DNA from 2 places in the Rubrivivax sp. JA1055 genome. Region 1 is predicted to be linked to the other one. Evidence: riboswitches for the same ligand, from Rfam matches in the RefSeq annotation. Region 1 holds a riboswitch; the other holds the start of a gene.
The links. A riboswitch is a leader RNA that binds a small molecule or an ion and turns the genes downstream of it on or off. The one in region 1 is predicted to bind S-adenosylhomocysteine.
Positions count from the first base shown of each region.

Region 2: linked by a shared signal. The riboswitch ahead of ahcY (adenosylhomocysteinase) and the one ahead of metH (methionine synthase) in region 1 are both predicted to bind S-adenosylhomocysteine.

Region 1 covers NZ_JAJKFP010000005.1:519,344-534,166, forward strand. The annotation lists gene LOC65_RS09120 (benzoate/H(+) symporter BenE family transporter) at 1-246, opposite strand, end outside; gene LOC65_RS09125 (potassium transporter Kup) at 383-2,269, opposite strand; gene gshA (glutamate--cysteine ligase) at 2,360-3,655, opposite strand; gene LOC65_RS09135 (ammonium transporter) at 3,802-5,214, opposite strand; gene LOC65_RS09140 (P-II family nitrogen regulator) at 5,256-5,594, opposite strand; gene LOC65_RS09145 (hypothetical protein) at 5,614-5,778, opposite strand; gene LOC65_RS09150 (YifB family Mg chelatase-like AAA ATPase) at 5,997-7,526, shown strand; gene metH (methionine synthase) at 7,560-10,283, opposite strand; S-adenosyl-L-homocysteine riboswitch at 10,301-10,391, opposite strand; gene LOC65_RS09160 (glucokinase) at 10,404-12,314, opposite strand; gene glk (glucokinase) at 12,700-13,719, shown strand; gene LOC65_RS09170 (carbohydrate porin) at 13,894-14,823, shown strand, end outside.
Region 2 covers NZ_JAJKFP010000003.1:171,430-186,252, forward strand. The annotation lists gene LOC65_RS06400 (transglycosylase SLT domain-containing protein) at 1-848, opposite strand, end outside; gene LOC65_RS06405 (LysR substrate-binding domain-containing protein) at 896-1,825, opposite strand; gene LOC65_RS06410 (DUF2917 domain-containing protein) at 1,922-2,263, shown strand; gene LOC65_RS06415 (5-formyltetrahydrofolate cyclo-ligase) at 2,362-2,961, shown strand; gene LOC65_RS06420 (S8 family serine peptidase) at 3,035-5,704, shown strand; gene LOC65_RS06425 (OmpW family protein) at 5,748-6,350, opposite strand; gene metF (methylenetetrahydrofolate reductase [NAD(P)H]) at 6,491-7,333, opposite strand; gene ahcY (adenosylhomocysteinase) at 7,464-8,900, opposite strand; S-adenosyl-L-homocysteine riboswitch at 8,986-9,066, opposite strand; gene ppk2 (polyphosphate kinase 2) at 9,127-10,290, opposite strand; gene LOC65_RS06445 (HAD-IIB family hydrolase) at 10,321-11,145, shown strand; gene LOC65_RS06450 (hypothetical protein) at 11,146-11,643, opposite strand; gene purT (formate-dependent phosphoribosylglycinamide formyltransferase) at 11,782-12,987, shown strand; gene metK (methionine adenosyltransferase) at 13,242-14,423, opposite strand; gene LOC65_RS06465 (lysophospholipid acyltransferase family protein) at 14,637-14,823, shown strand, end outside.

The DNA of each region.
Region 1 (14,823 bases):
GGTCAGCACCGGCTGGCGGTACCAGAGGCTCAGGCCCGCGCTGGTCAGCCCCATGCCCAGGCCCAGCGCCCACATCCACGACACCGTCTGCGCCGGCGTCGCGCCGAAGGCCGCGGCGGCCTGGAAGACGATGACCACCGAACTCGTGAAGCCCACGAGCACGGCGACGAACCCGGCGACGACGGCGGGCAGGGACAGGTCGCGCAGCGACGGGCGGGGGCGTGTTTCGGGACGGGGCAGGTGCACGGAAGAGGGCGGCGCTGTCGGCCGTACAGGTTCGTCTTGCCCCCTCTCCCGCTTGCGGGAGAGGGCTGGGGTGAGGGTGCGGCCGCGGCCCCTCACCCCAACCCTCTCGCCCTGCGGGGGCGAGGGAGCCAAGCCGTCATATCTCGACTTTCGCGCCGAGCTCGACGATGCGGTTGGCCGGCAGGTTCAGGAAGTCGCCGGCCGCGGCCGCGTTGCGGTGCATGCTGGCGAAGAGCTTCTCGCGCCACATCGCCATGCCGCTGCCCAGGCTGGGGATGATGGCGTCGCGGGACAGGAAGTAGCTGGTCTCCATCTCGTCGAGCGGCACGCCGCGGCCCTGAAGCAGCTTCAGCGCCTCGGGCACGTCGGGGTCGTTCATGAAGCCGAAGTGCAGCCGCACCTGCCAGCAGCGGTGGCCCAGCGGCTCGACCTCCAGCCGCTTGTCGAAGCCGATCCACGGCACCTCGTGGTGCTGCACGGTGACGAAGACGTTGAAGTCGTGCAGCACCTTGTTGTGCTTCAGGTTGTGCATCAGCGCGTTGGGCGTCAGCCCGGCCTCGCCGGACAGGAAGATCGCGGTGCCCGGCACGCGTGTCGGCGGGCTGACGAACACTGCCTCGAGAAAACTCTTCAGGTCGATCGCTTCGTCGCGCAGGCGCTCGGCGACGAGCCGGCGGCCGTCGACCCAGGTGCGCATCAGCGTGAACATCGCGATGCCGATGACCAGCGGGAACCAGCCGCCGGCCAGCAGCTTCAGCACGTTGGAGGCGAAGAAGGTGATGTCGATCGCGAAGAAGAAGCCGGTCGCGCCGAGCGCCAGCCACAACGGGTACTTCCAGCCGTGGCGGATGACGAAGAAGGTCATGATCGTCGTGATCGTCATGTCCAGCGTCACCGTGATGCCGTAGGCCGCGGCCAGCTTGGACGAGCTGCCGAACAGCCCGACGGCGAGCACGATGCAGGCGTACAGCCCCCAGTTCACGAACGGCACGTAGATCTGGCCGGTGTCGCGCACCGAGGTGTGCACCACACGCAGCCGCGGCAGCAGGCCGAGCTGGATCGCCTGCTTGGTCACCGAAAACGCCGCGGTGATCAGCGCCTGCGAGGCGATGACGGTGGCCGCCGTCGCCAGCAGCACCAGCGGCAGCCGCGCCCAGCCGGGGGCGAGCAGGAAGAACGGGTTCTCGACGGCCGTCGGGTCCTCGAGCAGCAGCGCGCCCTGGCCGAAGTAGTTGATCACCAGCGCCGGCGCCACCAGCCCGTACCAGGCGATGCGGATCGGCAGCTTGCCGAAGTGGCCCAGGTCGGCGTAGAGCGCCTCGCCGCCGGTGACGACCAGCACCACCGAGCCCAGCGCGATGAAGGCGATCAGCGGCTGGTCGACGATGAAGTGCAGCGCGTAGGTCGGCAGCATCGCGATCAGCACCCCCGGGTGCTCGGCGATCTGCGGCGCGCCCAGCGCGATCAGTGTCGCGAACCAGACCAGGGTCACCGGCCCGAAGGCGCGGCCGATGCCGCCGGTGCCGAAACGCTGCACCGTGAACAGCCCGGTCAGCACGATCAGCGTGATCGGCACGACCCAGTGCTCGAGCTGCGGTGCGGCCACTTCCAGGCCCTCGACGGCCGACAGCACCGAGACTGCCGGCGTGATGACGCCGTCGCCGTAGAAGATCGCGGTGCCGAACATGCCCAGTGCCAGCAGGCCGCGGCGCAGCCGGGGCTTCTCGGCGACGGCCGTCGTCGCCAGCGCCAGCATCGCGATCAGGCCGCCCTCGCCGCGGTTGTCGGCGCGCAGGATCAGCAGCACGTATTTCAGCGAGACGATGATCGTCATCGTCCAGAAGATCAGCGACAGCACGCCGAGGATGTTCTCGCGCGACATCGGCACGTGGCCGGCGTGGAACACCTCCTTCAGCGCGTACAGCGGGCTGGTGCCGATGTCGCCGTAGACGACGCCCAGCGCGCCGAGCGTGAGCGCGGCGAGGGCGGCAGGCGTGCGGGGGGTGGGCGGGTGCGGGGTCACGAGACGACGGCCGTCGCGGCCGCGCAGTGCGGCGCGATCGTAGCGAAAGCCGGGCCGACGTGCGCGCGCACGCCGGCGGGCCGCGCTCGGTTACTCGTAGATCTCGGCGTCCGGGTCGGTGGCTTCGAGCTCGTAGGCCGCGGCCAGCATCGCCAGGCGGCCGATGACGCCGTACATGTAGAAGCGGTTCGGCGCGCTGGCGCCCGGCTTGGCGCCCGGACGCGGCAGCTGCGTCGACTCGGCGAAGGCCAGCGGCACGACGTCCGAGCCCGGCGCGTTGAGGTTCTCGTCGATGCCGCGTTCGCCGTGCACGCGGTAGAAGCCGCCGACGACGTAGCGGTCGATCATGCAGACCACCGGCTCGGCGGCGGCATCGGCCACGCGCTCGTGCGTCGGCACGCCTTCCTGGATGATGACCTCGCCGATGGGCTGGCCGTCCTTGGCGACGCTCATGCGCTCGCGGGTGAGCCGGCTCAGCTCGTCGAGCTCCTTGGCGTCGCGCACCGTCATCACGCCCATGCCGGCGGTGCCGTTGTCGGCCTTGACGACGACGAAGGGCTTCTCGGCGATGCCGTATTCCTTGTACTTGCGGCGCACCTTGGCCAGCAGCTGGTCGGCGGCGGACTGCACGCATTCCAGGCCGGTGGCCTCGCCGAAGTCGACCTGGCCGCACTGCCCGAACATCGGGTTGATCAGCCAGGGGTCCATGCCCAGCAGCTTGGCGAACTTCTTGGCCACTTCCTCGTAGCTGCGGAAGTGGCGGCTCTTGCGGCGCACCGCCCAGCCGGCGTGCAGCGGCGGCAGCAGGTACTGCTGGTGCAGGTCCTCGAGGATCGCCGGCGTGCCCGCCGACAGGTCGTTGTTCAGCAGGATCGTGCAGGGGTCGAAGTCCTTGAGCCCCAGGCGGCCGCGGGCGCGCACCAGCGGCTCGAGCAGCAGCGTGCCGCCATCGGGCAGCGCCAGCGGCACCGGCGCCTTCAGCTCGTCGTCCAGCGCGCCCAGGCGCACGTTCAGGCCGGCCTGGTTGAAGACCTGGATCAGGCACTGCAGGTTGGCCAGGTACTCGGGGCTGCGCGTCTGGCGCTCGGGGATCAGCAGCAGGTTCTTGGCTTCGGGGCAGATCTTCTCGATCGCCGCCATCGCCGCCTGCACCGCCAGCGGCAGCATCTGCGGCGTCAGGTGGTTGAAGCTGCCGGGGAACAGGTTGGTGTCGACCGGCGCGAGCTTGAAGCCGGCGTTGCGCAGGTCCACCGAGGTGTAGAACGGCGGCGTGTGCTCCATCCACTCGAGCCGGAACCAGCGTTCGATCGCCGGCATCGACTCCAGGACGCGCGCCTCGAGCTCGTTGATCGGGCCGGTGAGAGCGGTGACGAGATTGGGGACCATGGCCAGGCGGGAAGGGTGGGGCGGAAATTCTGGCACGTGGGGACGGCGGGGCGAAGCACAAGCGGCGTGCCCGGCCGCGCCCGCATCCGTTCGCACCATGAAAAAGGGCCGCCCGAAGGCGGCCCTGGTGTCGCGGAGCAGGCGGCTTACTTGTTGTAGGCCGTCTCGCCGTGCGAGGTGATGTCCAGACCTTCGCGTTCCTCTTCCTCCGGGACGCGCAGGCCGATCGTCAGGTCGGCGATCTTGTAGGCCACGAGGGCCACCGCGCCGGACCACACGATCGTGAACAGCACGCTCTTGGTTTGCACCCAGACCTGGTGCGCCATCGAGAAGTCGGCCGCCTGCGTGCCGCCCAGGGCCGGCGCCGCGAAGACGCCGGTCAGGATGGCGCCGACGATGCCGCCGACACCGTGCACACCGAACACGTCGAACGCGTCGTCGACACGCAGCATGCGCTTCAGGCCGGTCACGCCCCACAGGCAGATCACGCCGGCGATCAGGCCCAGGACGATCGAGCCCATCGGGCCGACGAAGCCGGCGGCCGGCGTCACCGCCACCAGGCCGGCGACGGCCCCGGACGCGGCGCCCAGCATCGAGGCCTTGCCCTTGATCATCGCCTCGGCGGCGATCCACGACAGCGTCGCGGCGGCGGTGGCCAGCACGGTGTTGACGAAGGCCAGGCCGGCCTGCGCGTTGGCGGCACCGGCGGAACCGGCATTGAAGCCGAACCAGCCGACCCACAGCAGCGAGGCACCGACCATCGTCAGCGTCAGGCTGTGCGGCGCCATCGCTTCCTTGCCGAAGCCGATGCGCTTGCCGACGAGGTAGGCGCCCACCAGGCCGGCGACACCGGCGTTGATGTGCACCACGGTGCCGCCGGCGAAGTCCAGCGCGCCGTCCTGGGCCAGCAGGCCGCCGCCCCAGACGATGTGCGCCATCGGCACGTAGCTGAAGGTGAACCACAGCAAGGTGAACAGCAGCACGGCGCCGAACTTGATGCGCTCGGCGAACGAGCCGACGATCAGTGCGCAGGTGATGGCCGCGAACGTGCCCTGGAAGGCGATGAAGACGTATTCGGGAATCGTCGCCAGCGCGCCGAAGGTCTCTTGCGTGACGCCCTTCAGCAGCAGCTTGTCGAAGCCGCCGACGAAGCTGCCTTCACCCGCGAAGGCCAGCGTGTAGCCGTAGACGGCCCACAGGATGCTGACCAGCGAGAACACGACGAAGACGTGCATCAGCACCGACAGCATGTTCTTCGAGCGCCCCAGGCCGCCGTAGAACAGCGCCAGGCCGGGGATCGTCATCAGGATGACGAGCATCGTGGAGGTCAGCATCCAGGCGGTGTCGCCGGAGTCGACCTTGGGCTCGGCTGCCGGAGCAGCTGCGGCTTCGGCTTCGGCAGGAGCGGCTTCGGCGGGAGCGGCCACCGGCGTGTCGGCCGGCGCGGTGGCCGCTTCGGTCGTCGCGGCGGCGGCGGACGCGGCGTCCTGCGCGAGGGCGAGGTCCACCGACCCCAGGAGCGCGACTCCCAGTGCCAGGATCGAGAGCAGTTTCTTCATGATGTGAGGGTGGTTTCTCGGGTTGGTCTCGGGTCGCGCCTTCAGAGGGCGTCGGAGCCGGTCTCGCCGGTCCGGATGCGAACCACCTGCTCGAGCGAGCTGACGAAGATCTTGCCGTCACCGATCTTGCCGGTGCGGGCAGCGCCTTCGATCGCCTCGATGACGCGGTCGACGATGGCCTCGTCGACGGCGGCCTCGATCTTCACCTTGGGCAGGAAGTCGACGACGTACTCGGCGCCGCGGTAGAGCTCGGTGTGGCCCTTCTGGCGCCCGAAGCCTTTCACCTCGGTCACGGTGATGCCCTGAACGCCGATGCCGCTGAGGGCCTCGCGCACTTCATCGAGCTTGAATGGTTTGACGATCGCGGTCACCATCTTCATGGTCGGTCCTCTGGTTCCTCTAGGGTTGCGTGTGCCCGCCCGCCGACGGCGCGCCGGAGCGCGACGTGCGGACGTGGCCGGCCTTGGCGACGGGGATGTGCTTCGGCACCGGATGCGCGCGGCCCGTTGCCTGCACCGCGGGAGTCGCTGCGGTGTCGGGGCCGGCCGGGATCAGTCTCTTCATGAGGGGCTGCAGTGCGGAGGTGACGAGTGCCGCAGCCGCTACTGCAGCTTCCATGCCAGTCGCTACAAAAGGTGACTGCACCGTCGAGGCAGGGCCGCCACCGCCGGCAGCGTGTGCACGCGCCCGTGCATCCCTCTTTTGGTGCACTCCTTTGGTGCGGTCCCGGCCCCCCGTGCGCGCCCGGCACGGGCCGGACAATCGCCGCCGGGAGGTGGACGATGAGCCTGGCGGTCGTGATGAGCCGCGCGCTCGACGGGCTGGACGCGCCGGCGGTGCACGTCGAGGTGCAGCTCGCCAACGGCCTGCCGAGCTTCACGCTGGTGGGCCTGGCCGACACCGAGGTCAAGGAGTCGCGCGAGCGAGTGCGTGCCGCGCTGCAGTCCAGCGGTTTTTCGTTCCCGCACAACCGCCGCATCACCGTCAACCTGGCGCCGGCCGACCTGCCCAAGGAGTCCGGACGCTTCGACCTGCCGATCGCGCTGGGCATCCTGGCCGCCGACGGCCAGCTCGACGCGCCGCGGCTGGCGGCCTGCGAGTTCGCCGGCGAGCTGTCGCTGGCCGGCGAGCTGCGCCCGGTGCGCGGCGCGCTGGCCCTGGCGCTGGCCGCCCGGCGCGACGGCGGCGGCCGCACGCTGGTGCTGCCGGCGGCCAGCGCCGGCAGCGCGGCGCGTGTCGCCGGGCTCGACGTGCGCGGCGCGGCGACGCTGCTCGAGGTCGTGCAGGCGCTGCTGCCCGGCGAGGCCGCCGAGCCGTTGCCGCCGGCGCTGCCGCCGCCGGCCGAGCCCGGCGAGGCGCCGCCCGACCTGCGCGACGTGCGTGGCCAGGCCGCGGCCAAGCGCGCGCTGGAGATCGCCGCGGCCGGCCAGCACTCGCTGCTGCTCGTCGGCCCGCCGGGGGCCGGCAAGTCGATGCTGGCCGCGCGCCTGCCGGGCTTGCTGCCGCCGATGGACGACGACGAGGCGCTGGTCGCCGCCGCGCTGCAGGGGCTGGCGCCGCAGGCGCTCGACGGCGCGGGTTTCGGCCGCCGCCCGGTGCGCTCGCCGCACCACAGCGCCAGCGCGGTGGCCCTGGTCGGCGGCGGCTCGCCGCCGCGGCCCGGCGAGATCTCGCTGGCCCACGGCGGCGTGCTGTTCCTCGACGAGACGCCCGAGTTCCCGCGTGCGGCACTGGAGGCGCTGCGCGAGCCGCTGGAGACCGGGCGCATCACGATCTCGCGCGCGGCGCGCCAGGCGCAGTTTCCGGCGCGTTTCCAGCTCGTCGCGGCGCTGAACCCCTGCCCCTGCGGCTGGCTCGGCGCTTTCGCCGCCACCGGCCGCGCCTGCCGCTGCAGTGCCGACGCGGTGGCGCGTTACCAGGGCCGGCTGTCGGGGCCGCTGCTGGACCGCATCGACCTGCAGATCGAGGTGCCCGCGGTGCGGCCTGCCGAGCTGATGGCCGCGCCCGACGGCGAGGCCACGGCGGTGGTCGCCGCCCGTGTGGCCGCGGCGCGCCAGCGCCAGTTGGACCGCCAGGGCGAGCCCAACGGCCTGCTCGACGCCGCGCGCACCGACGCCTGCTGCGCCGCCGAGCCGGCCGCACGGCGTTTCCTGCAGGCCGCGGCCGAGAAGCTGGGCTGGTCGGGCCGGCGGCTGCACCGCACGCTGCGCGTCGCGCGCACGATCGCCGACCTGGACGGCGCCGCGTCGATCGGCGTCACCGCGACGGCCGAGGCGCTGCAGCTGCAGCGCGGGCTCGGCCGCGTGGCTTGAGCGGATGCCGCGGCCTGCGCGGCCGCGGCGACCTCAGCGCCGCTGCGTCGCCAGCCGGCGTTCGGCGTCCTCCGGGCTGATGCCTTCGCGCGCGGCGAAGTCGGCCACCTGGTCGTCGCCGACCGGGCCGACGTTGAAGTAGCCCGCTTCCGGGTGCGCGAGATAGAAGCCGCTGACGCTGGCTGCCGGCGTCATCGCCAGGTTCTCGGTCAGGCCCATGCCGATCTCCGAGGCCTTCAGCAGCTCGAACATCGCACGCTTCGGGCCGTGGTCGGGGCAGGCCGGGTAGCCCGGCGCCGGGCGGATGCCGCGGTAGCGTTCGCCGATCAGCTCGTCGACGGCCAGCGCCTCGTCGGGCGCGTAGCCCCAGAGCTCGGTGCGCACCCGCTGGTGCAGGCGTTCGGCGAAGGCTTCGGCCAGGCGGTCGGCCAGGGCCTTGACCATGATCGCCGAGTAGTCGTCGTGGGCCTCGGCAAAACGCTGGGCGCGCTCCTCGCAGCCGATGCCGGCGGTGACGGCGAACATCCCGATCCAGTCGGGCTTGACGCCGCGCGGCGCGACGAAGTCGGCCAGGCTGCGGTTGGGCCGCGGCACGCCGTCGATCACCGGGCGTTCGCCCTGCTGGCGCAGCGGCGTCCAGCGCATCGCGACCTGGCTGCGGCTGTCGTCGGTGTAGATCTCGACCGTGTCCTCGTCGACCGTGTTGGCCGGCAGCAGCGTGACGACGCCGTTGGCCTGCAGCCAGCGGCCTTCGATGAGGCGCTCCAGCATGCGCTGGCCGTCGGCGAAGACGCGCCGTGCGGCCTCGCCGACGATCTCGTCGTCGAGGATCGCCGGGTAGGGGCCGGCCAGGTCCCAGGTCTGGAAGAACGGGCCCCAGTCGATGACGCGCGCCAGATCGGCCAGGTCGTAGTGGCGGAACAGGCGCCGGCCCGGCGCACGCGGCGCCGGCGGCTCGTAGGCCGCCCAGTCGGGGCGGGCGCGGTTGGCACGCGCGGCGGCCAGCGTCACCAGCGGCGTCGCCTTCTTGCTGGCGTGCAGCCGGCGCACGTGTTCGTAGTCGGCGCGCACCTCGGCGACGTAGGCCGTCTGGCGCTCCTCGGACAGCAGGTCCGAGCAGACGCCGACGCTGCGCGACGCGTCGGGCACGTAGATCACCGGGCCGTCGTAGTGCGGCGCGATCTTCACCGCGGTGTGCACGCGGCTGCAGGTGGCGCCGCCGATCAGCAGCGGCGTGCCGCGCTCGCGGAACCAGGCGTCGCGCTGCATCTCGGCGGCGACGTGCTGCATCTCTTCCAGGCTGGGCGTGATCAGCCCCGACAGGCCGACGATGTCGGCGCCTTCGACACGCGCCTTCTCGAGGATGTCCTGGCACGGGACCATCACGCCCATGTTGACGACCTCGAAGTTGTTGCACTGCAGGACGACGGTGACGATGTTCTTGCCGATGTCGTGCACGTCGCCCTTGACGGTGGCGATGACGACCTTGCCCTTGGGCTTGACGTCGCCGCCGGCGTCCTGCAGCGCCTGCTTCTCGGCCTCGATGTAAGGCAGCAGGTGGGCCACCGCCTGCTTCATCACGCGCGCGCTCTTGACGACCTGCGGCAGGAACATCTTGCCCTGGCCGAAGAGGTCGCCGACGGTGTTCATGCCGGCCATCAGCGGGCCTTCGATGACATGCAGCGGCCGCCCGCCGCGGGCCTCGATGGCGCGCCAGGCTTCCTCGGTGTCGGTGCTGATGAACTCGGTGATGCCGTGCACCAGCGCGTGCGCCAGGCGCTCCTCGACCGTGCCGGCGCGCCAGGCCAGGCGCGCCGAGTCGTCTCGGGCCGCGCCCTTGGCGCGCTCGGCGATCTCGATCAGGCGCTCGGCGGCGTCGGGCCGGCGGTTCAGCACCACGTCCTCGACACGTTCGCGCAGCTCGGCGTCCAGGTCGTCGTAGACGCCGACCATGCCGGCGTTGACGATGCCCATGTCCAGGCCGGCCTTGATCGCGTGGTACAGGAAGACGGTGTGGATCGCCTCGCGCACCGGGTCGTTGCCGCGGAAGCTGAACGAGACGTTGCTGATGCCGCCCGAGACCTTGGCGCCGGGCAGGTTCTGCTTGATCCAGCGTGTCGCCTCGATGAAGTCGACGGCGTAGTTGGCGTGCTCCTCGATGCCGGTGGCGATCGCGAAGACGTTGGGGTCGAAGACGATGTCCTCGGGCGGGAAGCCGACCTCGTCGACGAGGATGCGGTAGGCGCGCGCGCAGATCTCGGTCTTGCGCTGGTAGGTGTCGGCCTGGCCCTGCTCGTCGAAGGCCATGACGACGGCGGCGGCGCCGTAGCGGCGCACCAGCTTCGCCTGGCGCTTGAACTCGGCCTCGCCTTCCTTCAGCGAGATCGAGTTGACGATGCCCTTGCCCTGCAGGCACTTGAGCCCGGTCTCGATGACGCTCCACTTGGAGCTGTCGACCATCACCGGCACACGCGCGATCTCGGGCTCGGTGGCCAGCAGCTTCAGGAAGCGGTCCATCGCCGCGGCCGAGTCGAGCATGGCCTCGTCCATGTTGACGTCGATGACCTGGGCGCCGTTCTCGACCTGCTGGCGTGCGACCGACAGCGCGTCCTCGAAGCGGCCTTCGAGGATCATGCGGGCGAAGGCGCGCGAGCCGGTGACGTTGGTGCGTTCGCCGATGTTGACGAACAGCGTCCCGTCGCCGATCGAGACGGGTTCGAGGCCCGACAGGCGCATCGCGGGCAGGGCAGCGGTCATCGTGTCACTCCGGAGGAATGGGACGAGCGCCGTTGCCTGGGGCCGCGGCGGGCGCCGCGGCTCGCCCCGAGCCTGGTGGCCGACGCCATCGCAACGCTCCTCGGGGCGGAGCCCGCGATTTTATCGGCTGTGCGCGGTCAGATGGGCCAGCGGGCCGGCGGTGCTGATGCCGGGGCCGGCGCGGCGCGCGCCCGGCGGCGGCGCCTCCAGCGGCGCCTCGTCGAAGCCGGCGATCTCCTCGCGCGGCAGCTCGGCGACACGCTCGGCGCCGCGGCGCATCGCCACGCCGACGGCCAGGATGTCGATGACCAGCAGGTGCAGGATGCGGCTGATCATCGGCACGTGCGTCGACGGGTCCTCGAGGTGGTCGACGATGATCGCGACGTCGGCCTTCTTCGCCAGCGGCGACTGGCTGGCGGTGATCGCCAGCACCGGCGTGCCGCGTTCGTGGGCCTTGTCGGCCACCGCCAGCAGGTCCTCGACCTGGCCGCTGCTGCTGATGATCACGGCGACGTCTGTCGGCCGCATCACGTTGGCCGTCAGCACCTGCAGGCGGTGTTCGGTGACGGCCATCGACGGCACGCCGAAGCGCAGGAACTTCAGCTGCGCGTCGTCGGCGACGACGCCGTAGTGGCCGACGGCGAAGAACTCGACACGCTCGGCCGCGGTCAGCAGGTCGATCGCGCGGTCGATGGCGTCGCGGTTGAGCTGGTCGCGCACCTGCAGGATCGCCGGCGCGGTGTTGCCCAGCACCTTGACGCCGAGTTCCAGCATCGTGTCCTCGCCGGTCACCTGGGTGTGCGTGACCGGGATCGTGCCGGTCAGGCTGGAGGCGAGGCGCAGCTTGAAGTCGGACAGGCCCTCGCAGCCCAGCGAGCGGCAGAAGCGGATCACGGTCGGCTGGCTGACCGACGCGGCGCGTGCGATCTCGGCGATCGGGTCCGACAGCGTCGGCCGCGGGTGCGCGAGCACGTGGTCGGCGACGCGGCGCTCGGCCGGCGACAGCTTGTTGCGCACGCGCCGGATCAGGCCGAGCACGGCGGTGTCCTGCTGCGCGTCCATGCGCCGCAGCTGCTCGGCGAGGATCGCCGAGGCGCCGGCGAAGGTCGCGTTGTCGGCGGTGACGACGAAGGTCGGGATCGTGCGCACGTAGTCGCTGAAACGGCCCTTGTCCTCGAAGCGGGCACGGAACGGCGAGCGTTCGAAGTACTCGCCCAGCCGCGGCACGATGGCGCCGCCGATGTAGATGCCGCCGAAGGCGCCCAGCGTCACCGCCAGGTTGCCGGCGGCGGTGCCGAGGATCGAGCAGAAGGCTTCCACCGCCTGCAGGCACAGCGCGTCGCCGCCGTCGATCGCGCGGCGTGTGATCTCGGTGGCCGCCAGCGGCTCGCCGCCGCGGCCTTCGGAGACGGCGCGGTAGATCAGCTCCAGCCCCGGGCCCGACAGCAGGCGCTCGAAGGACACGTGCTCGTGCTGGCGCGCGGCGTAGCGCAGGATCGCGATCTCGCGTTCGTCGCGCGGCGCGAAGCTGGCGTGGCCGCCTTCGGTGCCCAGCGCGATGTAGCCGTCGGCCGTCGGGATCAGGCCCGAGACGCCCAGCCCGGTGCCGGCGCCGATGACGCCGATGACGCTGCGCTCGCGCGCCTCGCCGGGGCCGACCTGGCGGCGCTGGGCGTTGGACAACCGCGGCAGCGCCATCGCCAGCGCGGTGAAGTCGTTGATGACGACCAGCGTCTGCAGCCCCAGCCGCTCGCGCATCTGCTCGATCGAGAACTGCCAGTGGTAGTTCGTCATGCGCACCAGGTCGCCCTCGACCGGGTTGGCGATGGCGACGGCGGCGTGTTCGATGCTCTCGGCCAGCGCGGCCGGCAGCGAGCCCAGATAGGCGCGCACCGCGGAATGGAAGTCCGGGTGCGCCGCGCAGGGAATCGAGGCGACGTGGCCGAAGACCGCGGGGGCGGCCTCGACGGCGAAGCGGGCGTAGTTGCCGCCGATGTCGGCGATCAGGCGGGGGTGTTCGAAAGGCGTCATGGCCGTTGGCGAGCTCCGGGCCGTCTGACGGTGCGGCCGGGGTAACGATGTAGCCGGACTACCGATCCCGTCAGATCCGCGTCCAAGGGTGCCTGCACCAGAAGGTGGCCAGGACAGCCCTGCTTCAAGGAAGCCCAAGCAGGCCGCGTGCCCGGCGAGCCTGGGGTCAGGGGGAAGCCCTCAGTTGCCCTCATGCAACATTGGCTTGTCGCGCACTTGTAGTTTTGCTACCTTTTCTCCGCTTTGCAAGCATCTTGCCGTGCATCGCAGCGGCGCCGATCCGGCGCGCCTGGTTCGAGTCGAGGAGGGCTTGCGTGAACCATCACCCGATCGTCGCCGTGTGCGCCGGCCGGCCCTCGTCGAGCGCGGCGGGGGAGGGATTGTCGTGAACCTCGACGCCGCGGCCGGGCAGACGTGGCTGGTGGCCGACATCGGCGGCACCAACGCCCGTTTTGCGCTCGTCGACGGCCCCGGGGGCGCGCCGCGCGACATCCACCGCGTGCGCTGTGCCGACCATCCCGGCCCGGTCGAGGCCGCGGGCGCCTACCTGGCCGAGCGGCAGGCCGCGGCCGGGGCTGCCTGGCGCCCGCCGTCGTGGGCCGCGTTCGCGGTCGCCACGCCGGTCGGGCAGGACCGCATCGAGCTGACCAACAGCGCCTGGTCGTTCTCGCGCGCCGCGAGTGAGGCCGCGCTCGGGTTGGACGGCCTGCTGATGCTCAACGACTTCGAGGCGCTCGCGCTGTCGCTGCCCGGGCTGGCGCCGCGGCAGCTGCGCGCCCACGGCGCGCTGCCCAGCGCGCGCGGAACGCTGGCCGTGCTGGGGCCCGGCACCGGCCTGGGTGTCGGCGGCCTGCTCGAGACCGCGCACGGCTGGCGCGCGATCGCCGGCGAAGGCGGGCACGCGACGCTGGCGGCGGCCGACGACTTCGAGGCCGAGGTCCTGCGCACCGTGCGCGGCGAGTTCGCCCACGTCTCGGCCGAGCGGCTGCTGTCGGGCATCGGCCTGCCGACGCTGTACCGCGCCGTCGCCCGGGTGCGCGGCGAGACGGCCGCCGAGCTGACGGCCGAGGACATCGGCACGCGCGGCGCCAGCGGCCAGGACACGTTGTGCGCGGCCACGCTGGACACCTTCTGCGCGATGCTGGGCGGCTTTGCCGGCAATGTCGCGCTGACTTTCGGGGCGCGCGGCGGCGTCTTCATCGGCGGCGGCATCGTGCCGCACTTCGCCGACTTCTTCTTCGCGTCGCGCTTTCGCGAGCGTTTCGAGTCCAAGGGGCGTTTCCGCGCCTACCTCGAGGCGATCCCGACGGCGCTGATCGTCGAGCCGTACGCGGCGCTGTATGGCGCCGCCGCGGCCATCGAGGCGCGGCGCCGCCGCGCCGGCTCAACCGGCCACGCCGCATGAACGCGCCGTGGCATCCAGGCGCCCGTCGGGCCGGGGGACCGCGAGACCCCGCGCGCGACGGCACAGCCGCGACCGCCTGGACGACGGTCGCGATTCGGGTCGGGGCTTGCACGACGGGCGCCCGCCGAATTCCCTTCCCGTCCCCATCACCAATAGACCACGAATGAGGAGTTCATGATGTCTCGCCTTCACACCCGACTTCTTCCGCTCGCCGCCGCTGCCGCGCTGTGCAGCGGCAGCGCGTTCGCGCTGGACTTCAACGGCTACCTCCGCTCGGGCGGCGGCAGCAACTCCGAGGACGGCGGCCAGGTCTGCTTCGCGCTGCCGGGCACGCCCGGGCTGACCGGCACCAAGTACCGCCTCGGCAACGAATGCGACACCTACGCCGAGCTCGGCTTCACGCAGGAGCTCTTCGAGTCCAAGAAGGACGGCGTGAAGTTCATCTACCACGGCATGCTGTCGTACTCGATCAACAACAACGACAACAGCGACAGCTACGCGAGCCTGGTCGACGATGGTGACATCGCGGCGCGCCAGAACTACATCGAGGTGAAGAACCTGCCGATGATGAACGGTGCGGCGGTCTGGGTGGGCAAGCGCTACTACCAGCGCCAGGACATCCACATCAACGACTTCTACTACTGGGATACCTCGGGCACCGGCTTCGGTGTCGAGGGCTACAAGATCGGCGACAGCGGCCTGAACCTCAGCTATGCGCTGTTCCGCAACACGATGGGCCAGGACACGGCGGCCACGCGGCACGACTTCCGCGTCGGCGGCATCGGCCTGGGCGCCTATGGCGACCTGACGCTGGGCCTGCAGTACAACACCGCCGACACCAGCGTCGACGCCAACGACAACAACGGCTGGGGCTTCACGGTCCAGCACTTCAAGGGCGGCGTGCTCGGCGGCTTCAACAAGGCGGCGCTGCAGTACTCGAAGGGCACCGTCGCGCAGTTCGACTACGGCTATCCGGCGACCGACGAGATGGCCAACTCCGACGGTGCCAAGAAGTGGCGCTTCGTCGAAATCCTGAACTGGCAGACGACGCCGAAGTTCGGCGGCATGGCGACCTTCATCTACCAGAAGTCCGACACGCCGAAG
Region 2 (14,823 bases), on a different contig from region 1:
CAGGCGAAGGCGGCGTCACGCCGGCCCAGGCGCTGCTCCCAGCCGCCGGCGGCGAGCTGCGCGGCGGCGGCCGGCGGGTCGTTGGACGCCAGCTTCAGCAGCGCCAGCAGCGCCACCGCCGGCGCGGTGTCGGTGCGCGCCAGCGTGCGCGCCGGGTTGGCCACCGCGTCGTCGACCGCCTTCGTGGTCTCGGGGCCGAGCAGGGCCACCGCGGCACGCAGCGAGCGCTGCCCGCGTGCCGAGTTCTGGCGCTCGAGCTCGAAGGCCAGGCGGGCCTGCTGCCAGACGTCGTCGGCGTTGAAGCGCCCGGCGGTGAACATCGATTGCGCCAGCAGCGTGCAGCCGTCGTCGGCCTCGCGCTGGGCGTACCAGGCTTCCAGCGCGGCCTGGCGCACGTCGCGGCCAGCCTGGTGCTCGATCAGCCGCGTGTAGCAGGTGACCTCGCGGTCGTCGTTCATGCGAAAGCGCGGCACGTCGCGGGCGAAGTTCGCCCAGTCGCGGCGCTTGCCGAGTTCGAGCAGCCAGTCGTTGCGCAGCCGGTCCTCGACGTACTGGCCGCTCCAGCGGCGGTAGAAGGCCTCGACCTCGGTGGCGTCGGCTTCGCGCAGCCGGCCCGACAGGTCCCAGTAGTCGACCCAGGGCGCCAGCGGGTGCGACGCGAACAGCGCCGCGGTGCGCAGCGCCGACAGCCGGGCGCGGTCGCCCTTCTGCGCCGCGGCGCGGGCGTCGAGGATCAGGTCGTCGCCGGTCTGCGCGCGGGCAGCCGGCAGCACGAAAGCCAGCGCGAGCGCGGCGACGGCGACGGTGCGCGCGGGGGCCCGGCGGATGATGCGATGCAGGGCGGTCATGGCTCGGAATCTAGCGGATCGCGAGTAACCGTCGGCCCGCGGCGCGATCAGGCCGACTCCAGCGCGGCCCGCGTGGCGAGCGCCTGCTCGAGCACCCAGTCCTCGAAGGCGGCGAGTTCGGGCCGCTCGCGCCGTGCCGGCCAGCGCACCAGCCAGTAGGCGAACGGCGAGCGCAGCCGCCCGGCCGGACCGAAGGGCTCGACGAGCTCGCCGCGCTCCAGCGACTCGCGCACCAGCGCCAGCCGGGCCAGCGCCACGCCCTGGCCGGCGGTGGCGGCCTGGATCTGCTGGTAGGTGTAGTTCAGGTAGAGCCAGCCGCGCGGCTCGAGGTCGGGCACGCCCTTGGCGGCGAGCCAGTGGCGCCAGCTCAGGTACTCGACGCTGGGCAGCTGCGAGTCCTCCTCGAGCAGCGTCATCGGCGCCAGGTCCTCCGGGCGCGCGAGCGGGCCGAGCGCGGGGCTGGCCACCGGCGTCAGCACTTCGCCGAACATCGGCGTCGAGCCCGGCGGCGCGTCATCGGGGTGGCAGTAACGCAGCGCGAGGTCGAGCTCCGGGTCGTCGAGCTCGACGATGGCGTCGGTGGCCGAGACCCGGATGTCGATGCCCGGGTGCTCGCGCTGGAACTGCTGCAGCCGCGGCAGCAGCCACATCGACGCGAACGACGGCCAGGTCGTCAGGTTCACCTGGCGCCGGCCCTGGGCGACGCGGATCTGGTGCACGGTGGCGTCCAGGCGGTCGAGCAGCGGCGCGACGGTGCGCAGCAAGGCCTCGCCGGCGCTGGTCAGCTCGACGTGGCGCGTGCCGCGCAGCAGCAGCGGCACGCCGATCTCGTCCTCCAGCGAGCGGATCTGGCGGCTGATCGCCGGCTGCGACAGGTGCAGCTCGTCGGCGGCGGCGCGAAAGCCGAGCCGGCGGGCGACCGCCTCGAAGGCGCGCAGCGGGCCGATCGACAGTGGGCGTTGGCGTGGGCGATTCATGCGCTTTGATTATCAATGCGGCGCAGATTTTCGATTGGACCCGGGGTCTTGCGCTGCCGAAAATAGCGGCCAGGCAGTCGAATTCTGGAGTCCGCGATGTCGCAAGCCGTCATGAGCAATCCGCATCAAAACGCACCGTGGGAGTGGGCCGTCGGTCCGGCCATGGCGATGCGCGTGCCGGCGGCGAACCAGCCGCGCTGGCTGGTGGTCTCCGAAGGCCGTGTCTGGCTGACGCGCAGTGGTGCCGGCCCCTACGAAGCCGACATCTGGCTGGACGCCGGCCAGCGCCACGAACTGCCCTGCGGCAGCGAGTGGGTCATCGAAGGCTGGCCCTCGGCGCAGGTCGAGCTGCTCGAGGCGCCGTGCAAGGCGCCGGCGCGTCGCCCGGCGCGTCCTGGCCGCTGGCACGCGCCCTGGGGCGCGGCGCACGCCGCCTGATTCGGCGCCGGAAGCCGCGCCGCAGCGCTCGGTGAACGGGGCCGGGCGCATCGCGCCCGTCTAGGCTGGCCGGGCGCCAGGCCTCACAATCGGAGGTCATGAACCTGCCGTTCCCGCTGCCGCTGCAGCCCTCCCGCGACAAGAAGACGCTGAGGCGCCAGCTCCAGGCCGAACGGCAGTCGCTGGTCGACCGCCACCAGCGCTCGGTGCACCTGCAGGAGGTGCTGCGCGTGTGGCTCATCGGCCGCGTCGAGAACACCATCGGTGCCTACTGGCCGATCAAGGGCGAGTTCGACGCGCTGCCGGCGCTGTACCGCTGGAGCGAGGCCGAGCCCGACCGCCGCATCGGCCTGCCGGTGATGGACCGCGAGACCAAGCAGCTGCGTTTCCATGTCTGGTATCCGGGCTGCCCGATGGAAGAGGACGCCTACGGCATCCCCAAGCCCAAGGACACCGAGCAGTTCGAGCCCGGCCTGCTGCTCGTGCCCTGCGTCGGTTTCGGCCCGGGCGGCGTGCGCCTGGGCTACGGCGGCGGTTTCTACGACCGCACGCTGGCGACGCTGCAGCCGCGGCCGCTGACCGTCGGCGTCGCCTATGCCCACGGCTTCGTGCCCTGGCTCGAGGCCGAGCCGCACGACGTGCCGCTGGACGTCGTCCTCACCGAGGACGGCGTGCACTGGCAGCATCCCGACATCTGAGCGCCGTGCGGCCGCCCGCCGCGCCGGGTGGCCCGTCCTCGAAGACGTCTTCCGGGCGTCGCAGGAGTCCACGATGAGCCAACTGGGTCGCCACCGTGCGCTGCACCCGCTGTCTGCCGCCCTGGCGGCTGTCGTGCTGGCGGTCCTGTCCGCCTGCGGCGGTGGTGGCGGCGGCGGCGGGAACGCGGTGGAGGGCACGCTGTCGGTGTCGTCCAACCTCGTCGTCGACGGCGACACCAACGACCCGAACCAGCGCCGCGTCGCCAACGACGACGCCGACAGCGCGCAGCCGATCGCCGCCACCAGCCAGGTGATGGGCACCGTCAACCTGGCCGGCGCCGGGCCCGCCGGCGCCAGCCGCGCCGGCGGCGATCCGGGCGACTTCTTCCGCGTGACGCTGGCCGCCGGGCAGACGCTGCAGCTGGACTTCACCGCCGACTCCGCCACCAACGACCTCGACCTGTACGTCTTCCGCCGCAACGGCGACTCGTACCTGCTGGTCGGCGTGTCCAACGGCGTGTCGCTGTCCGAGTGCGTGCGCATCAGCGCGGCCGGCGAGTACGTCGCGCTCGTCGACGCCTACGCCGGCGGTTCGCTCTACAACCTGCGCATCGCGGCGGCGGGGGCTTCCGGCGCGTGCTTCAACTCGACGGTCACCGGCGGTGCCGGGCCGCTCGTGCCGGGGCAGCTCGTCGTCGGCCTGGACGCCGGCAGCGCGCGCGTGCACGCCGCCGGCGCGCTGTCCCGGACCCACGGGCTGGCGCTGCTGGAAGGCGGCGTGGCGCCCGGGCGGGTCGGCCTGATGGCCCTGGCCGCCGACGAGAAGACCCGCCGCCGCGGCCTGCTCGCGCTGGCCGGCGCCGACGAGGCGGCCTGGCGTGAGGCGCGCCGCCCGGCCTGGATGGACCGCCTGTCCGCCGACTCGCGGCTGCAGGTCGAGACGCTGCAGTACGCCAAGCGCCTGGCGGCGAGCGGTGCCTTCGATCACGTCACCGTCAACCGCCCGCTGCGCGCCACGGCGCTGGTCGGCCGTTTCCCGCCGGACGACCCGCGCTATTCGCTGCAGCGCTGGCACTACGAGCAGATCGCGCTGCCGTCGGCGATGGACACGCTGGTCGCCATCGAGCCGCAGCCGACGCAGCGGCCGATCGTCGCGGTGCTGGACACCGGCATCGTCGCCGAGCATCCCGACTTCGCCGGCCAGATCACCCCCGGCTACGACTTCATCCAGGACCCGGCCTCGGCGGGTGACGGCGGCGGCCTCGACGCCGACCCGGACGACCTGCGCAGCGCCGCGTCGCAGCCGTCGTTCCACGGCACCCACGTTGCCGGCACCGTGGCCGCGGCCAGCTTCAACGGCGACGGTGTCGCCGGGGTTGCGCCGATGGCGCTGGTGATGCCGCTGCGTGTGCTCGGCCGGGGTGGCGAGGGCACGTTCTACGACGTCCTGCAGGGCCTGCGCTACGCGGCGCGGCTGGCCAACGACTCGGGCCGGCTGCCCGAGCGGCGCGCCGACGTCGCCAATCTCAGCCTGGGCGGCGCCGGCATCGCCTGCGACGCCGCCACCGTCGCGCTGCTCGGCCAGGTGCGGGCCCAGGGCACGCTGGTCGTCGCGGCGGCCGGCAACGACTCGGCGCGCGACGCCGGGCGGGTGGCGGCGGTGAACTACCCCGCCAACTGCGCCGGCGTGCTCGCGGTCACGGCCACCGACGCGCAGCGCGGCCTGGCCTACTACGCCAACGGCGGGGTCGAGGTGGCGCTGGCCGCGCCCGGCGGCGACATGCGCGTCGCGACCACCGGCAGCGGCCTGCCCGACGGCGTCTACAGCACGCTGGCCGGCTTCGATGCCGGCGGCGTGCGCGTGCCGACCTACGGCGCCTTCCAGGGCACCTCGATGGCGACGCCGCACGTCGCCGGCGTGCTGGCGCTGATGCGCTGGGTCCACCCGGCGCTGACGGTCGACGAGGTGGACGCGCTGCTGCAGTCCGGGCAGCTGAGCGACGATCAGGGGGCGGCCGGCCGCGACACCGCCTACGGCTGGGGCATCGTCAACGCGGCCAAGGCGGTGCGGGCCGCGCTGGCGCTGAAGAACGGCGGTGCCGTGCCCGGGGCGCAGGGCGTCCTGGAGACGCAGCCGTCGGCGCTGGACTTCGGCACCACCACGACCGGCCTGGACTTCGTCGTGCGTGCCACGGCCGCCACCGACGAGACCGTCACCGGCGTCGCGGCCGACAGCGTCGCGGTGACGGTCGCCGCCGTCGCGGTGGACGCGGCCGGCCTGGGCCGCTACCGCGTCACCGTGGACCGCAACGCCCTGGCCGCAGGCGTCTACACGCCGACGGTCACGGTGCAGACCAGCCGCCGCACGCTGAGCGTCACGCTGGCCGTGCAGAAGCTGGCCGCCACGACAGGCGTCGACATCGGCCCGATCTACGTGCTGGTATACGACACCGCGACCCGGGAGGTGGTGCGGCGAGGCCTGGTGCGCGCCAGCGGCGGCGTCTACCGCTACCGCGTCGACGGCGTGCGCTCGTCTTCGGTGGCGATCGTCGCCGGCAGCGACTACGACAACGACGGCAGCCTCTGCACCAGCGGCGAGGCTTGCGGCGCCTACCCGGTGCTGGGCGCGACCTTGACCCCGGTGGACCTGACCGGCGACCGCAGCGGGCTGGACTTCCTGCTGTCGGCGCTGGGGGCCGCAAACGCGGAGGCCGCCTCGCGGGCGGCCTCCTGGAAACGCTAGGACGTTGGACACGCGGCCCGGCATGGCCGGGCTCGCGGGGGCATCAGAAGCGCTTGCCGATGCCGATGCCGACGAGCAGCGGGTCGACCTTGAAGGTGCCGTGGTCGGTGCCGCCGATCGAGACGTCGGTGCGGATCTGGACCTTCTTCACGTCGACGTTGAACAGCCAGCCGTCGCCCAGCGGAACGTCGACGCCGACGTTCAGCGCCGCGCCGAAGCTGTTCTTGTCGATCTTCGCGCCGGGAACGTCGAGGTCGACGCTCGAGAAGCGGGTGTAGTTGATGCCGGCGCCGACGTACGGGCGGAAGCCGTTCAGGCCGGTGAAGTGGTACTGCAGCGTCAGCGTCGGCGGCAGGTGCTTCAGCGTGCCGATCTTGGCGCTGCCGGCCTTCACGTCGTGCTTCTGCGGGTAGGTCAGGATCAGCTCGGTGGCCAGGTTCGGCGTCCAGAAGTAGGTGATGTCCACTTCCGGGAACGTCTTCGAGTTGGCGTTGAGGTCCAGGTCCGTGCCCTTGTTGGCCGGATCCAGGTACAGCGCGCGGCCGCGGACGATCCAGGAGCCGGAGTCGTCGGCCTGGGCCTGGGCCAGCGGGGCGGCCAGACCGGCCGACAGGGCGACGAGGGCGAGCGCGGTGCGCTTGAACATGGAGAAACTCCTCAACTTTTGATCTGGCCACATGGCCTGGATCAATTTGGCGCGCCTGCGCAAACGTCAACTTTGAGCTGGCGCAAAGCCCTAGGGGCAAACACCAGTTCCGCCGGCTCTTGTGTTGCTCTTGACCGACGTCAGGCGTCTTGAGCCAAGCCGAGTCTGCGGCAGATCTCCAGCGAAAGCGAGGACTGGTTCAGCGTATAGAAATGCAGCGCCGGAGCACCGCCGGCGATGAGCCGTTCGCACAGCCGCGTGACGACCTCGATGCCGAAGGCGCGCACCGACGCGGTGTCGTCCATGAAGCCTTCCATCTTCAGCGCCACCCAGCGCGGGATCTCGATGCCGTCGCGCGCGGCGAACTGGGCGATGCGCGCGTAGTTGTGGATCGGCATGATCCCCGGGACGATGGGCACACGCACGCCCAGCTTGTGCACCTCGTCGACGAAGTGGAAGTAGGCGTCGGGGTTGAAGAAGAACTGCGTGATCGCCGAGTTGGCGCCGGCGCCGACCTTGTTCGCGAAGTGCTCGAGGTCGCGGCGCGCGTAGCGCTGCTGCGGGTGGTATTCGGGGTAGGCGGCGACCTCGATGAACCAGTCGTCGCCCTGGGTGCGGCGGATGAACTCGACGAGGTCGCTGGCATAGCGGAACTCGCCCGCGGTCGCGGTGCCGCTGGGCAGGTCGCCGCGCAGCGCGACGATGCGGCGGATGCCCTGCTCGCGGTAGGTGGCCAGGATCTCGGCGATGTTGGCTTCGGTGCTGCCGACGCAGGACAGGTGCGGCGCGGCCTCGTGGCCCATCGCGGCGATGGCCTTGACGGTGTCCAGCGTGCGCTCGCGCGTCGTGCCGCCGGCGCCGTAGGTGACGCTGAAGAACTCGGGGTTCACCGCCGCCAGATCCTGGACGACGGTGCGCAGCTTGTCCGCGCCGACCGGCGTGTTCGGCGGGAAGAACTCGAAGCTGACGGGCGTGGTGCTCATGGGCGAACTCGCGGGCGGGCATGAGAGAAGCGGGCCGTGTCCGCCTCTTGGCGGAACAGCGGCCCATCAAGCAAGCGCCGCGACCCGGCTCTGCCGGGCCGCGGGGGAGCGCCGAAGGCGCTGCGGGGGCTCAGTACCGGTACGTATCCGGCTTGTAGGGCCCTTGCTTGGGCACGCCGATGTAGGCCGCCTGCTCTTCGGTCAGCTCGGTCAGCTCGGCGTTCAGCGTCTTCAGCTGCAGGCGCGCGACCTTCTCGTCGAGGTGCTTGGGCAGCACGTAGACCTTGCCGACCTCGTAGTAGTCGCTGTGCGTGAACAGCTCGATCTGGGCGATCGTCTGGTTCGCGAACGACGAGCTCATCACGTAGCTCGGGTGGCCGGTGGCGCAGCCCAGGTTCACCAGGCGGCCCTTGGCCAGCATGATGATGCGCTTGCCGTCCGGGAAGATGACGTGGTCGACCTGCGGCTTGATCTCCTCCCACTGGCACTTCGCTTCGAGCGACGCGACGTCGATCTCGTTGTCGAAGTGGCCGATGTTGCAGACGATCGCGTTGTGCTTCATCTTCGCCATGTGGTCGAAGGTGATGACGCTCTTGTTGCCGGTGGCGGTGACGAAGATGTCGGCCTTGTCGGCGGCCCAGTCCATCGTCACGACGCGGTAGCCTTCCATCGCCGCCTGCAGCGCGTTGATCGGGTCGATCTCGGTCACCCAGACCTGGGCCGACAGCGCGCGCAGCGCCTGCGCGCTGCCCTTGCCGACGTCACCGTAGCCGGCGACGACGGCGATCTTGCCGGCGACCATCACGTCGGTGGCGCGCTTGATGCCGTCGACCAGCGACTCGCGGCAGCCGTAGAGGTTGTCGAACTTGCTCTTCGTGACCGAGTCGTTGACGTTGATCGCGCGGAACAGCAGCGTGCCCTTGGCCGACATCTCGTTCAGGCGGTGCACGCCGGTCGTCGTCTCCTCGGTGACGCCGATGATCTCGGCGCTCTTGCGGCTGTACCAGGTCGGGTCGACGGCGAGCTTGGCCTTGATCGCGGCGAACAGGCAGGTCTCTTCCTCGCTCGTCGGCTTGTCCAGCACCGACAGGTCCTTCTCGGCGCGCTTGCCCAGGTGCATCAGCAGCGTCGCGTCGCCGCCGTCGTCGAGGATCATGTTCGGGCCTTCGCCCGGCGTGCCGGCGGGGCCGAACTCGAAGATGCGGTGGGTGTAGTCCCAGTAGTCGGTCAGGTTCTCGCCCTTGTAGGCGAAGACCGGCGTGCCGCGCTCGACCAGCGCCGCGGCGGCGTGGTCCTGGGTCGAGAAGATGTTGCACGAGGCCCAGCGCACCTGCGCGCCCAGCGCCTGCAGCGTCTCGACGAGCACCGCGGTCTGGATGGTCATGTGCAGGCTGCCGGTGATGCGCGCGCCCTTGAGCGGCTGGCTCTCGGCGTACTCGCTGCGGATGGCCATCAGCGCGGGCATCTCGCACTCGGCGATGTTGAGTTCCTTGCGGCCCCAGGCGGCGAGCGACAGGTCGGCGATCGCGTAGTCGGGGTGGTGCTGTGCTTTCAGGACGGCGTTCATCACGGGGCTCCAGTTCGGTTGGAACCCGCGCGGCAGGCGTCAGGGGAGGTTCAAGCGCATCGCCCACCACCCACGACGTCAGTCGTGCGGGTGAGCGCAGTTGCAATGGGGGTGAGATTTCCGAGCCTGGCCTCAAGCGGGTGAGGTTGCAACGCTCCTCGGAAACGGTGCGCGATTGTAGCCACGGGCCGGCCGCGCGCGAAACGGCGCCGGCCCGCGGCCGGGGTCAGGCGTCGGCGGCCGGCGTGAATTCGTCCGCGCGGAAGCTGGCGATCGCCGCGCGCCCGACGAGCAGCGTGTCGACCGTGCCCAGCGTGTGCAGGTCCTTGTTCGAGTACGGCAGGCGGTGCAGCAGGTAGCGCATCGCGTTCAGGCGCGCGCGCTTCTTGCAATCCGACTTGATGACGATCCACGGCGCGTCCGAGGTGTCGGTGTGCAGGAACATCGATTCCTTGGCGCGGGTGTAGTCGTCCCACTTGTCCAGCGAGGCGACGTCGATCGGCGACAGCTTCCACTGCTTGAGCGGGTGGGCGCGGCGCTCCTTGAAGCGGCGGCGCTGCTCGTCGCGGCTGACCGAGAACCAGAACTTGAACAGGTGCACGCCGCTGCGCACGAGATGGCGCTCGAACTCCGGCGCCTGGCGCATGAACTCGTCGTACTCGTTGTCCGAGCAGAAGCCCATCACGCGTTCGACGCCGGCGCGGTTGTACCAGCTGCGGTCGAAGAGCACGATCTCGCCGCGTGTCGGCAGGTGCTGGATGTAGCGCTGGAAGTACCACTGGCCGCGTTCGACGTCGCTGGGCTTCTCCAGCGCGACGACCCGCGCGCCGCGCGGGTTCAGGTGCTCCATGAAACGTTTGATCGTGCCGCCCTTGCCGGCGGCGTCGCGGCCCTCGAAGAGGATCACGACACGCTGGCCGGTCTCCTTGACCCAGGCCTGCAGCTTCAGCAGCTCGACCTGCAGCCGGTACTTCTGGCGCTCGTAGCTGCGCCGCGACATCAGGTTCTTGTACGGGTAGCCGCCGTCGCGCCAGCCGGGGCGCAGCTCGAGGTCGGGGTCGACGCCCTCGGGGACGACGGTCTCGCGTGCGAACAGCAGCCGGCGCAGCGCCTTGGCCTCGTCGGGCGAGGCGCCGGCGATCAGCGCCTGCATCTGGCGCAGCCACTCGCCGTCGGGGCCGGCATCGCCGTTGGCGTGTGCGGCCAGCACGTCCTTCAGTGCCATCGCGGTCGCGGTCTGGTGGCGCTCGGCGGCGCGCTGCACGACGCTGGCCTCGATGGCCGGCGCCGACAGCGTCGGCGCGGTGTCGCCGCTGGCGACGGCACGCGGGCGACGGGGGCGTCGCGCAGGCTTGGGGGGCGGGGGGCTTGCGGCAGAATCCTGGGCCATGAGACGCGCTCGCGACGTTTCGACCTGCCCATGATCGACCGTCCAGCCGAGCTGTCAATTATCTTGAGTCAAGCCGTCGACCTCGTCCCCGCCGCACTTCACGGCAGCCTCGGCGTCTTCACCGACATCGACGACACGCTGACCGCCGACGGCCGCATCGACCCGCCGGCCGCCACCGCGCTGGCCGAACTGCGGGCCGCCGGCGTGCCGGTGATCGCGATCACCGGGCGGCCGCTGGGCTGGTGCCTGCCGCTGCTGGGCGCCTGGCCGCTGGACGCGATGGTCGCCGAAAACGGCGGCGCGGCGCTGATCCCCGACGGCGACGGTGCACGCGTCGAGTTCGCCCAGCCCGCGGCCGAACGCGTGCACAACGCCGAGCGCCTGCGCGCCGCCGCGGCGCGCGTGCTGCACGAGGTGCCGGGCGCGACGCTGGCGCGCGACAGCGACGGCCGCGTCACCGACATCGCCGTCGACCATTCCGAGTTCGCCCGGCTGGACGAGGCGCAGATCGAGACCGTCGTGCGCCTGATGCGCGACGAAGGCCTCACCGCCACCGTCAGCTCGATCCACGTCAACGGCTGGATCGGCACGCACACCAAGCTGAGCGCGGCGCACTGGATGCTGCGCCGGCTGTACGGGCGCGAGCTGGCCGGCGAGATCGACCGCTGGGTCTACGTCGGCGACTCGACCAACGACCAGCTGATGTTCGGGGCCTTCGAGCGTTCAGTCGGCGTCGCCAACCTGCGGCGCTTTGCCGCCCAGCTGCACACCTGGCCGCGCTGGATCACGCGGGGCGAGCGCGGCGCCGGCTTCGCCGAGGTCGCGCAGGCGGTGATCGCCGGCTTCGGGCGCTGATCAGGCCAGCGCCAGCGGGCCCAGGCGGCGGTACGGCGCCTCGATCAGCTCGCGGTGGTGCCAGCCGCGCGCCGAGCGGATCGGGTGCTCGGCGGCGTACTGGCCGTCCTCGGACGCCAGCTCGACGTAGAGCACCGGGCGGCGCTTGATCTTGCGTTCGCAGACGTAGACGAACAGCGCCTCCGGCCGCGGCTCGGCCAGCAGCTCGGCCAGCGTCGCGCGGCGCAGGCCGTTGTCGGCCAGGCGTTCCGGGTCCGACGCGGTGCCGGCCACCGGCGCGATCCAGGTCGAGCCCAGCAGCTCGCCGGGGATGCAGGGGTCCATCTCGATGCCGTACAGCTGGCCCTCGATGGTCATGCCGCGGCGCACGTTGGCCTGCAGCGGGCGGAACAGCTCGCGGAAGACGATGTTGATGTCCGCCGACTCCATGAAGCGGTGCTGGCGGTCGCCACGGTGCTCGTGCAGCGGGGCGCCGAAGAGGTCGTCGAGGTGGGCCATGCCTGACTTTCGGCTGTCCGGCGAAGTCGTTGAGCGGGAAAAGCCGGGCAAAGGTCGCGTTGTGTCGCGCGACAAGCGGCCCGCGGCATGCCTGCGGCGACAATCCGGGCCCTCCGTCCGACTTCCGCCCCATCCGTCATGAGCACCGTCATCGGCACGCCGCTGTCCCCGTCCGCCACCCGTGTCCTGCTGCTGGGCAGCGGCGAACTCGGCAAGGAGGTACTGATCGCGCTGCAGCGCCTGGGCGTCGAGACGATCGCCGTCGACCGCTACGAGAACGCGCCCGGCCAGCAGGTCGCGCACCACGCGCGCACGATCACGATGAGCGACCCCGAGCAGCTGCGTGCGCTGCTCGAGGCCGAGAAGCCGCAGCTCGTCGTGCCCGAGATCGAGGCCATCGCGACGCCGGTGCTCGAGCAGCTGGAGGCCGAAGGCCGCATCCGCTGCATCCCGACGGCGCGCGCCGCGCGCCTGACGATGGACCGCGAAGGCATCCGCCGCCTGGCCGCCGAGACGCTGGGCCTGCCGACCAGCCCCTACCGCTTCTGCGATTCGCTGGAAGAACTGCAGGCGGCGATCGACGGCGGCATCGGCTACCCCTGTGTCGTCAAGCCGGTGATGAGCTCCAGCGGCAAGGGCCAGAGCAAGATCGACGGCCCCGACGGCGTGAAGAAGGCCTGGGATTACGCGATGGCCGGCGGCCGTGTTGCCGGCGGCCGCATCATCGTCGAGGGCTTCATCGATTTCGATTACGAGATCACCCAGCTCACCGTGCGCGCGCTGGGTGCCGACGGCCAGCCGCAGACGCATTTCTGCGACCCGATCGGCCACGTGCAGGTCAGCGGCGACTACGTCGAGAGCTGGCAGCCGCATCCGATGAGCCCGGCGGCGCTGGCCGCCTCGCGCGACATCGCCAAGAAGATCACCGACGACCTGGGCGGCTTGGGCCTTTTCGGCGTCGAGCTCTTCGTCAAGGGCGACCAGGTCTGGTTCAGCGAGGTCAGCCCGCGGCCGCACGACACCGGCATGGTGACGATGGCCACGCAGTGGCAGAACGAGTTCGAGCTGCACGCGCGCGCCATCCTCGGCCTGCCGGTCGACGCCTCGCTGAAGAGCCCGGGCGCCAGCGCCGTGGTCTACGGCGGCGTCGACGCCGCCGGCATCGTCTTCGACGGCGTCGCCGACGCGCTGGCCGTGCCGGGCAGCGAGCTGCGCCTGTTCGGCAAGCCCGAGAGCTTCGTCAAGCGCCGCATGGGCGTGGCGCTGGTGCACGCCGACGACGTCGACACGGCGCGCGAACGCGCCAAGCTCGCAGCGTCGAAGGTCCGGCCGCGGGTGGCCTGAGTCGGGAAGGCCGGGGTCAGAACGCCGGGGAAGGCCGGGGTTAGGTCTTGTGAGACCTGACCCCTCTTGCCGCGGCGGGGCGTGCAGCCCGGCAGCGCCGCCGCTTTTCCTGCGCCAACGAAAACGCCGGCGCGAGGCCGGCGTCGGGTGCAGCGGAGGTCCGCGAAAAGCTGGGGTCAGGTCTCGTGGAGGTCTGGGGTCAGGTCTCGTGAGACCTGACCCCTCTTGCCTGACCCCTCTTGCCGCGGCGGGGCTTACAGCCCGGCGGCTGCGCGAAGCGCCGCAGCCTTATCCGTGCGCTCCCACGTGAATTCCGGCTCTTCACGGCCGAAGTGGCCGTAGGCGGCGGTCTTCTCGTAGATCGGGCGCAGCAGGTCGAGCATCTGGATGATGCCCTTGGGGCGCAGGTCGAAGTGGGTCTCGACCAGCTTGGCGATCTCGGCGTCGGAGATGACGCCGGTGCCTTCGGTGTAGACCGTGATGTTCATCGGCTTGGCGACGCCGATCGCGTAGGCGACCTGCACCTGGCACTGGCGCGCCAGGCCGGCGGCGACGACGTTCTTGGCGACGTAGCGCGCGGCGTAGGCGGCCGAGCGGTCGACCTTGGACGGGTCCTTGCCCGAGAACGCGCCACCGCCGTGCGGGCAGGCGCCGCCGTAGGTGTCGACGATGATCTTGCGGCCGGTCAGGCCGCAGTCGCCTTGCGGGCCGCCGATGACGAAGCGGCCGGTCGGGTTGACCAGGTAGCGCGTGTCCTGCAGCCATTCCTTGGGCAGCACCGGCTTGATGATCTCCTCGATGACGGCCTCGTAGAAGCTGGCCTTCAGCTTGGTGGCGGTCTCGCTCTGGTCGGGGTGGTGCTGGGTCGACAGCACGACGGTGTCGATCGAGTGCGGCTTGCCGTCGACGTAGCGCATCGTCACCTGGCTCTTGGCGTCGGGGCGCAGGAAGGGCAGCTTGCCGTTCTTGCGCAGCTCGGCCTGGCGCTCGACGAGGCGGTGCGCGTAGTAGATCGGCGCCGGCATCAGCTCGGGCGTCTCGTCGCAGGCGTAGCCGAACATCAGGCCCTGGTCGCCGGCGCCGGTGTTCAGGTGGTCGTCGGACGCGTGGTCCACGCCCTGGGCGATGTCGTTGCTCTGCTTGTCGTAGGCGACGAGCACCGCACAGCCCTTGTAGTCGATGCCGTAGTCGGTGTTGTCGTAGCCGATGCGCTTGATCGTGTCGCGCGCGACCTGGATGTAGTCGACGTGCGCGTTGGTCGTGATCTCGCCGGCCAGCACCACGAGGCCGGTGTTGGTCAGCGTCTCGGCGGCCACGCGGCTGCGCGGGTCCTGCTTGAAGATCGCATCGAGGATCGCGTCCGAGATCTGGTCGGCCACCTTGTCGGGATGGCCTTCGGAGACGGATTCGGAGGTGAAGAGGAAATCGTTCGCCACTGCTGAAAAGCTCCTGTCTGTCTGTCTATCGAACCCTGACTTCGCGATCGTCGGGGTCAGATGCATCTGGAGCCGCGGCGAACGCTTTAGCGGATTTGTTGAGCCAACACCACCCGAAGCGGCGTCTCGCCCGGCGGGGCCTCGGTATCCTTCGGCTCCCGCGTCGCCCCGCAAGTTGTCCTGTTAACTCGGCGACGGCCGGATCATACAAGCATGTTTTTCCTGGTTCGCTGGCTGTCTCGCCGTTCCTTGCGTTTTCTCCACGTCCTGGGCGCTTTCCTTGGCTGGCTGGTCTACTGGGCTTCGCCGTCCTACCGCCGCCGCCTGGACGCCAATGCCGCGCTGGCCGGGCTGACCGCGGCCGAGCGCCGCGAGGCGGTGGCCGATGCCGGCCGCCTGG